DNA from 2 places in the Brevibacillus sp. GCM10020057 genome. Region 1 is predicted to be linked to the other one. Evidence: predicted binding sites of a transcription regulator. Region 1 holds the regulator's gene; the other holds the start of a gene.
What was found. Region 1 encodes Rex, which represses fermentation and respiration genes when NADH is low (regulators of the CRP and FNR family bind a similar motif). Its sites were predicted from a motif close to TTGTGAAATATTTCACAA; they were not measured.
Positions count from the first base shown of each region.

Region 2: ACFSO0_RS07770 (helical membrane plugin domain-containing protein) is a predicted target of Rex. The motif match lies at 1,493-1,510, and genes of this name have one in related genera.

Region 1 covers NZ_JBHUJW010000043.1:796,025-799,437, forward strand. Annotated here, with positions in the region: gene ACFSO0_RS17525 (amidohydrolase) at 1-1,035, opposite strand, end outside; gene ACFSO0_RS17530 (redox-sensing transcriptional repressor Rex) at 1,054-1,677, opposite strand; gene ACFSO0_RS17535 (ComEC/Rec2 family competence protein) at 1,694-2,590, opposite strand; gene dinG (ATP-dependent DNA helicase DinG) at 2,633-3,413, opposite strand, start outside.
Region 2 covers NZ_JBHUJW010000023.1:171,149-174,561, reverse strand. Annotated here, with positions in the region: gene obgE (GTPase ObgE) at 1-646, shown strand, start outside; gene ACFSO0_RS07775 (PilZ domain-containing protein) at 659-1,324, shown strand; gene ACFSO0_RS07770 (helical membrane plugin domain-containing protein) at 1,615-2,055, shown strand; gene ACFSO0_RS07765 (NAD(P)/FAD-dependent oxidoreductase) at 2,093-3,271, shown strand; gene ACFSO0_RS07760 (hypothetical protein) at 3,351-3,413, opposite strand, start outside.

The DNA.
Region 1 (3,413 bases):
GCGGGTCGCCATCCGCAGCGCTTCCTCCGCAGGCACGGCCACCGGGTCGTTGTTCACGCCTTTGTGCAAGATCGCCGCGAGCTTCAATTCTTCAAACAGATTCAGGTTGTTGTTGCTGGCCGAGCTGTCCGTTCCCAGCGAGACGCTGATGCCTTTTGCCAGCATCTTCGGTACCGGTGCCACGCCGCTCGCCAGCTTCAGGTTGCTCACTACGTTATGTGAAACTCTCACTTGGTATTTTGCCAAGATGTCAATCTCTTCATCCGTCAAATGGACAGCGTGAGCCACGAGCGTCGGACGGGCAAACATGCCCAGCTTCTCCAGATGGGCGACCGGACGAAGCCCGTAATCCTTTTCGTTTTGCCCCACTTCCCAGGCCGTTTCCGACATGTGGATGTGCAGCGGCAGCGACAGCTCGTCTGCTTTTTCGATGATTTGCGTAATAAAGCGCGGGTCGCACGTATAAGGAGCGTGCGGCGCCATCATGACGGTAATGCGTCCGTCTGCCTGATTGTGCCATTCCTTCGCAAATGCCGTAGCATCCGCGAGCTTCACCTGGCGCTCTTCTTCCGAGCACAGCCCGATCATTCCCCGGCAGAGACGGGCGCGCATCCCTGCTGCCTCAACCGCTTTGGCTACCTCGTCCATGTGGTCGTACATATCGACGAACGTCGTAGTACCTGTACGGATCATTTCGATCAGCGACAGCTGCGTGCCCCATTTTACGTGGTTGCCGGTGAACTGCGCTTCCAGCGGCCACATTTTGTCTTCCAGCCACTGTTGCAGCGGCAAATCGTCGGCATAGCCGCGCAGGAGCGACATGCCGGCATGTCCGTGAGTATTGATGAAACCCGGCAGAATATAGTCGCCTCTTTGGTCGATGACTTCATCGTAGCCGGCATCTGTGAGGTCTTCCGGCGTTGGTCCGACGTAGGTGATCTTGTCCCCTTCAAAGGCTACTGCCCCATCGTGGATGACTTCGTTCTGGTCGTTTGCAGTGATTACGGTTGCGTGGATGAGGATCGTCTTTTTCATGAATACACTCCGTCCTTTTTACGATAAATAATAAGCCAGGCTCTGCAGGTTGGACGTGACGTCCGCATAGTGGATACGCACGTCCTTGGCAGAGCGAATTGTGGTAGGCGCAAAGTTCAAGATCCCTTTGATCCCCGCTTCGGTCAACTGATCGCATACGGACTGCGCTGCGGATGCAGGGACAGTGATAATCGCCAGTTTGATATTCAGAGCCGCGATCGTCTCCGCGAGCTCTTCCAGTGGCTGGATCGTCAGTCCTGCCACCTTTTTTCCCAGCTTCTCGGGATCGCAGTCAAAAATGGCCGCAATCCGCATGTTATCCTTCAAATAAGCGTTATAATTGCTGATGGCATGGCCCAGATGCCCCGCGCCTACCAGCACAACCCGAATTTCATCGGTCAATTTCAGAATCTGGCGTATTTTCTCTATCAGATAATTGACTTCGTAGCCAATCCCCTTTTTGCCAAAATCTCCGAACGTGGCGAGATCTTTTCGGATTTGCGCAGGATTGACGTCCAGATTCTTGCCCATTTGCTGGGAGGAAACGGTTGCCACGCCCACTTGCTGCAAATAACTCAGGTAGCGCAGATAGATCGGCAGACGACGGACAACCGCCTCTGAAATCTTCTCTTGTTTGGCCACGTTCGGCCACCCCTCTTCATTTCTTTTGCTTCAGGATGCGGTAGTCCTTCCCGTTCGACAAGATCGTAATCGTCCCGTCGCGGTCGGTCATATACGTCTCGGCCCACGATTCGCCGAGCCGCTCCAGCACTTCCGTACGGCTTTCCTTCATGCTCTCGCGCGACTTGCCCGTCTGGATGATGGCCACCTGGGGGTCCACCTTGGTGAGAAAGGGCTGGGACGAACCTTGGTTGCTGCCTTGTCCCCCTACTTTCAGCACTTCCGCTGCGAGCAGCTCCGGATGCCGCTCCAGCAGCCGCTCTTCCGCCTCTTCGTTGATTCCGCTTGCGAACAAATAGCGCAAGCGACCATGCTGCAGACGAAAGACGAGCGAATTGTTCTGCGGCGACAAAAACAACGGCTCCTCGGGAAGCAGCACTTGCATCGTGACGCCATCCTCCAGCCTGATTTCCTGGCCAGCGACAGCCGTCATCCGTTTTTGGGAGGCTTCAATCGGCAGAGCCTTGAAGATGGTTTGTTCAATCAGTTTAGGCAAAATGACGGTGTCCACCGGAATCGTTTTGGCCAACGACGCGTATCCTCCGGTGTGCTCCGGCTGGTCGTTCGTCACGACCAGATAGTCCAGCCGCGTCAGCTTCCGCTCTGCCAATCGTTCCGCCAAAACAGACCAGTCTTCCTCACTGCCCGTATCGATCAGCATTGTCTGGCCCCCTGGAAACCGGACGAGGGTGCTTTCCCCGTGAGGCAGCGCAAAGAAAGTAAGCACCAGACCGACAAAGTCTTGCTCGTTGTCGCTGGCATACGGATCTTCCACCTTGATGGCACTTTGGGACTGTCCTGCAAGCGTGCAGGTAAACAGGAAGGCCGCAGTAAAACCAAGCAACAGCCAGCGCCATGTCGTTTTCCATCCCATCTATTTTATCACCTAAATCCCTGGGAGACTATTGCTTCATTATTATGAGCCAGACAGGGGGGACATACCGAGGAATGGAGCGATCTTCTCGCGCAGCGTCGGCCACGGACCGCTCTCGATCGTATACGGCGGCAAAGATTGCAGAAAGGCGCGGCCGTATCTGGACTCCACGACCCGCGTGTCAAATACGACAACGACACCCCGATCCAGATGGTGGCGAATCAATCTTCCGACACCTTGCTTGAACAAAATGACCGCCTGCGGCAAAGCCATTGACATGAACGCATTTTTTCCTTCTGCCTTTAGCATCTCGGCGCGTCCTTGATAGACCGGATGATTGGGCGGAGTAAACGGCAGACGGACAATGACCAGACTGCTCAAGGCATCCCCCGGAATGTCCACGCCTTCCCAAAAGCTGCTGGTCCCGAGCAGCACGCTGCGCTCAATCGACTGGAACAGTCCCACCAGCTTGCTGCGGTTGTTGCTGTCGATGCCGTGTCCCAGCAGCGTGTACGAATCCGGGGAACCTGCCAGCCGTTCCTTCATCGCCTGATAAACGAGCCGCAGCATCGAATGGGACGTGAACAGGATCAGCGTCCGGCCGCCGGAAGCCTGAACGACATCGAGACAGCCTTGGACGACAGCATCAAGATAAGTCCCATCGTTTTCCTTGCCCGGCGCAGGGAAATCAGACGGGATCAAAAGCAGCCCCTGGTTCTCGTAATCAAACGGGGAAGGCAGCGACAACGTGCGGACCCTCCCTTCCGGCAACAGGTCCAGTCCAAAGCGGCCCAGCATGTACGAGAAGCTGTTTTTCACCGTC
Region 2 (3,413 bases), on a different contig from region 1:
CCTTCCGGGGCTGATTGAAGGGGCGCATGAGGGTGTCGGGCTGGGCCACCAGTTTTTGCGCCACGTCGAACGGACGCGCGTGATCGTGCACGTGATCGACATGGCGGGCGTGGACGGCCGCGACCCGTATGAAGACTACCTGCAGATCAACCGCGAGCTTGTCCTGTACAACATGAAGCTGGAAAGCCGTCCGCAGATCGTCGTCGCCAACAAGATGGACGTTCCTGAGGCGCAGGAAAATCTGAAGCGCTTCAAGGAAAAAGTCCCGGACGTGACGGTGTACGAAATTTCCGCCGCGACCAGACAGGGCGTACAGGAGTTGATGTATGCCATCAGCGACCTGCTCGCTACGCTGCCGGACAAGCCGGCTGTAGAAGAAGTGGCTGAAGCAGAAGAGAGGGTCGTGTTCAAGGCGGAGAAAGAGCCGGAACCATTCGAGGTTTCCCGCGACAACGAAGTATACGTCGTCAGCGGCGAGAAGATCGAAAAGCTGGTGCGGATGACCAATCTGAACAGCTACGACGCAGCACAGCGCTTTGCCAAAATCATGCGCAGCATGGGCGTGGACGATGCGCTTCGCAGGCATGGTGCCCGCGACGGAGACACCGTCCGCATCGGCGGGCTCGAGTTTGAATTCGTGGAGTAAGGGAGGCAGACTATGACGGATGTTCCATCTCTTTCCCCTTTTCTGTCAGACAAGCAGCTCCAGCGCGGTGCCGTTTTGCAGATGATGATTTCCAAGCATGTAAAGACACCCCTGCAAGTCATGGTGGAACACGTCAAGGGCGGCTATCTCATTGTCTCGACGGAGCTGAAGTATGAAGCCAGGTCAGATTTGGTCGGATCGACCGTACGGATGCGGTGGGAGACGGACGCTGCGATCAACACCATCGACCTGGAAGTGGTGCAGGAACAGACGATGTGGCCAGTCAAGCTGCTGGCCCTGATCCCGATCGCAGTGGGCGTGGAGAGCGTGATCGGCAAAGGAAAAAACGGCCTCATCGAGTTGGACTCACAAGTGAAGGTTCCGTACAAGTTGATGGGAGCAAGGCCGATCGAAGAAAGCGGCGTTGCCACGCTGCTCAAATTCTCTCCGTACAGGCTGGTGGTAAGCACCAACGGTTATGTGTCCAAGGGAGACTTCCTCCATCTGTCCTTTACTTTGCCGCAGTCGCGCACAGAGATTGTCGGCATGGCCAAAGTGGTCGAAAAGTTGTTTCAGGACAACGAGACCGTCATTGAACTGATTTTTACAGATATTCACGAGAAGCATCATCAGATCATCAAAGATTATTATCATAAACTGTCCGCCGCTTCTTCCTGAAGAAGCGGTTTTTTTTCTTTGATGTTCGTCTCCAGAAAGTATATAGTATAGGCATAGAGTTCTAAATCGTGCCTGTTTCATTGCAGCAAGCCTTCAGAGCGACAATCCTGCTGTATCAACTTGTGAAAGTTTGCACGTTGATATTTCCATCCGTTTGCATACTGCACTTTGTGAAAAATATAACAAAAAGGTAAGACTATCGGATACAGGGTGAAAACTGGCCGTCACTCAGATGAGCAGGCAACGAGAAAATCAGGCCTCTATCCCAAAGCAAAGGAGGACGTTTTCCTATGTCACAAACAACTATGCAACAAGCTGAAGTAGCAAGCACAGCGGCATTGGCGCCGGAACAAACGGACGTACTCGATCAGTTGATGAAACCGGAAATCCAGGAGTCGCTCAACGTACTGGTGGCAAACCTGCCCAAGCTGGCAGAAATGACCACGATCCTGACCAAGGCGTATGACCTGGTGCAGACCGTTGCGAACGACAAGGTCCTGATCCAGGATCTGAAAGGCGGCATGGAGGAGTTCGTAAAACCGATCCAGGACAAAGCCAAAGGCATCGCGCAAGCTGCAATCGAAGCAAGCGACCGTTCGCATGTGGAGACATCGACCATCGGCTTGTTCGGCATCCTCAAAATGCTGAAAGATCCGCAAGTGCAAAAAACGTTGCGTTTCACGCAAGCATTCCTGGAAGTATTGGCAGAGCGCGAACAACAAAAACGCTAATCACCTGACGAACGAAGAAAAGGACGGAGGACCAAGCATGGCGAAGCATATTTTGATCTTGGGCGGCGGTTATGGCGGACTCTTGAGCGCTTTGACTGCACGCAAATACATGACGGCTGAAGAAGCGACGATCACGGTTGTAAACCGTTTCCCCACTCACCAAATCATCACCGAGCTGCACCGCCTGGCAGTAGGCAATCTGTCTGAGCAAAACGTGGCGCTGCCGCTGGAACGTCTGCTGCGCGGCAAAAACATCGACCTCGTGATCGACACCGTCGAAAAAATCGGGCTGGATTCGCAGCGTGTCACCTTGGCGAGCGGCGAGTCCATCAAGTACGATGCATTGGTCATTGCACTGGGCAGCGAGACCGCGTTCTTCGGAATCCCTGGCTTGCAAGAGTACAGCTTCACGCTGAAATCCGTCGAGGAAGCAAACCGTCTGCGCGAGCATATCGAAGGCCGCATCGCAGCGTACAAGCAAAGCAAGGACAAGGCAGACGCAACCTTTGTTGTCGGCGGTGGCGGTTTGACCGGCATCGAGTTGGTCGGCGAATTTGCGGACATGCTGCCAGAGCTGTGCCGCAAGCATGGCGTAGACTTTGCAGATGTGTCCATGTACTGCGTGGAAGCAGGTCCTTCCATTCTGGCTGGTTTTGCGCCTGACCTTGTCGAGCGTGCAAAAACAAGCCTGGAAAAACGCGGTGTTACTTTCCTGACAGGGGTACCTGTAACGGAAATGAAAGAAACAACCGTGTTCCTGAAAGACGGCAGCACGATCGAAACCAGAACCATGGTCTGGACTGGCGGCGTTCAAGGCAACCACGTCGTTGCGGAATCCGGCATTGAAGTGAACCGCGGACGCGCTACCGTGACCGAGTACCTGCAGTCCACTTCGCATCCGGAAGTGTTCCTGGCAGGGGACAGCGCTGTCGTGATGGGGCCAGAAGGTCGTCCGTACCCGCCGACTGCCCAACTCGCATGGCAAATGGGCGAAGTAGTGGGCTACAACCTGTTCGCACACTTCAACGGTTCCAAAATGGAGACCTTCGTACCTGTCTTCTCCGGTACGCTGGGCAGCCTGGGCCGCAAAGACGCGATCGGTACCATCGGCGAAAGCCAAATCAAGCTGAAAGGTCTGCCTGCATCCCTGATGAAAGAAGCAAGTAACATCCGTTACCTGTCCCACATCAACGGTCTCTCTTCTTTGGCTTACTAATCAGCAGCATAAGAAAATCCTGCTTGCATGGCAAAACCCGGGAATCATCCATCCCGGGTTTTTTGTGTTCATCCGCCGCCTAGCGGTTTCCGCTCGGGTCCTCTACGATGTTCGGGGATTGCGCCATCTTCTTGCCCTTGGT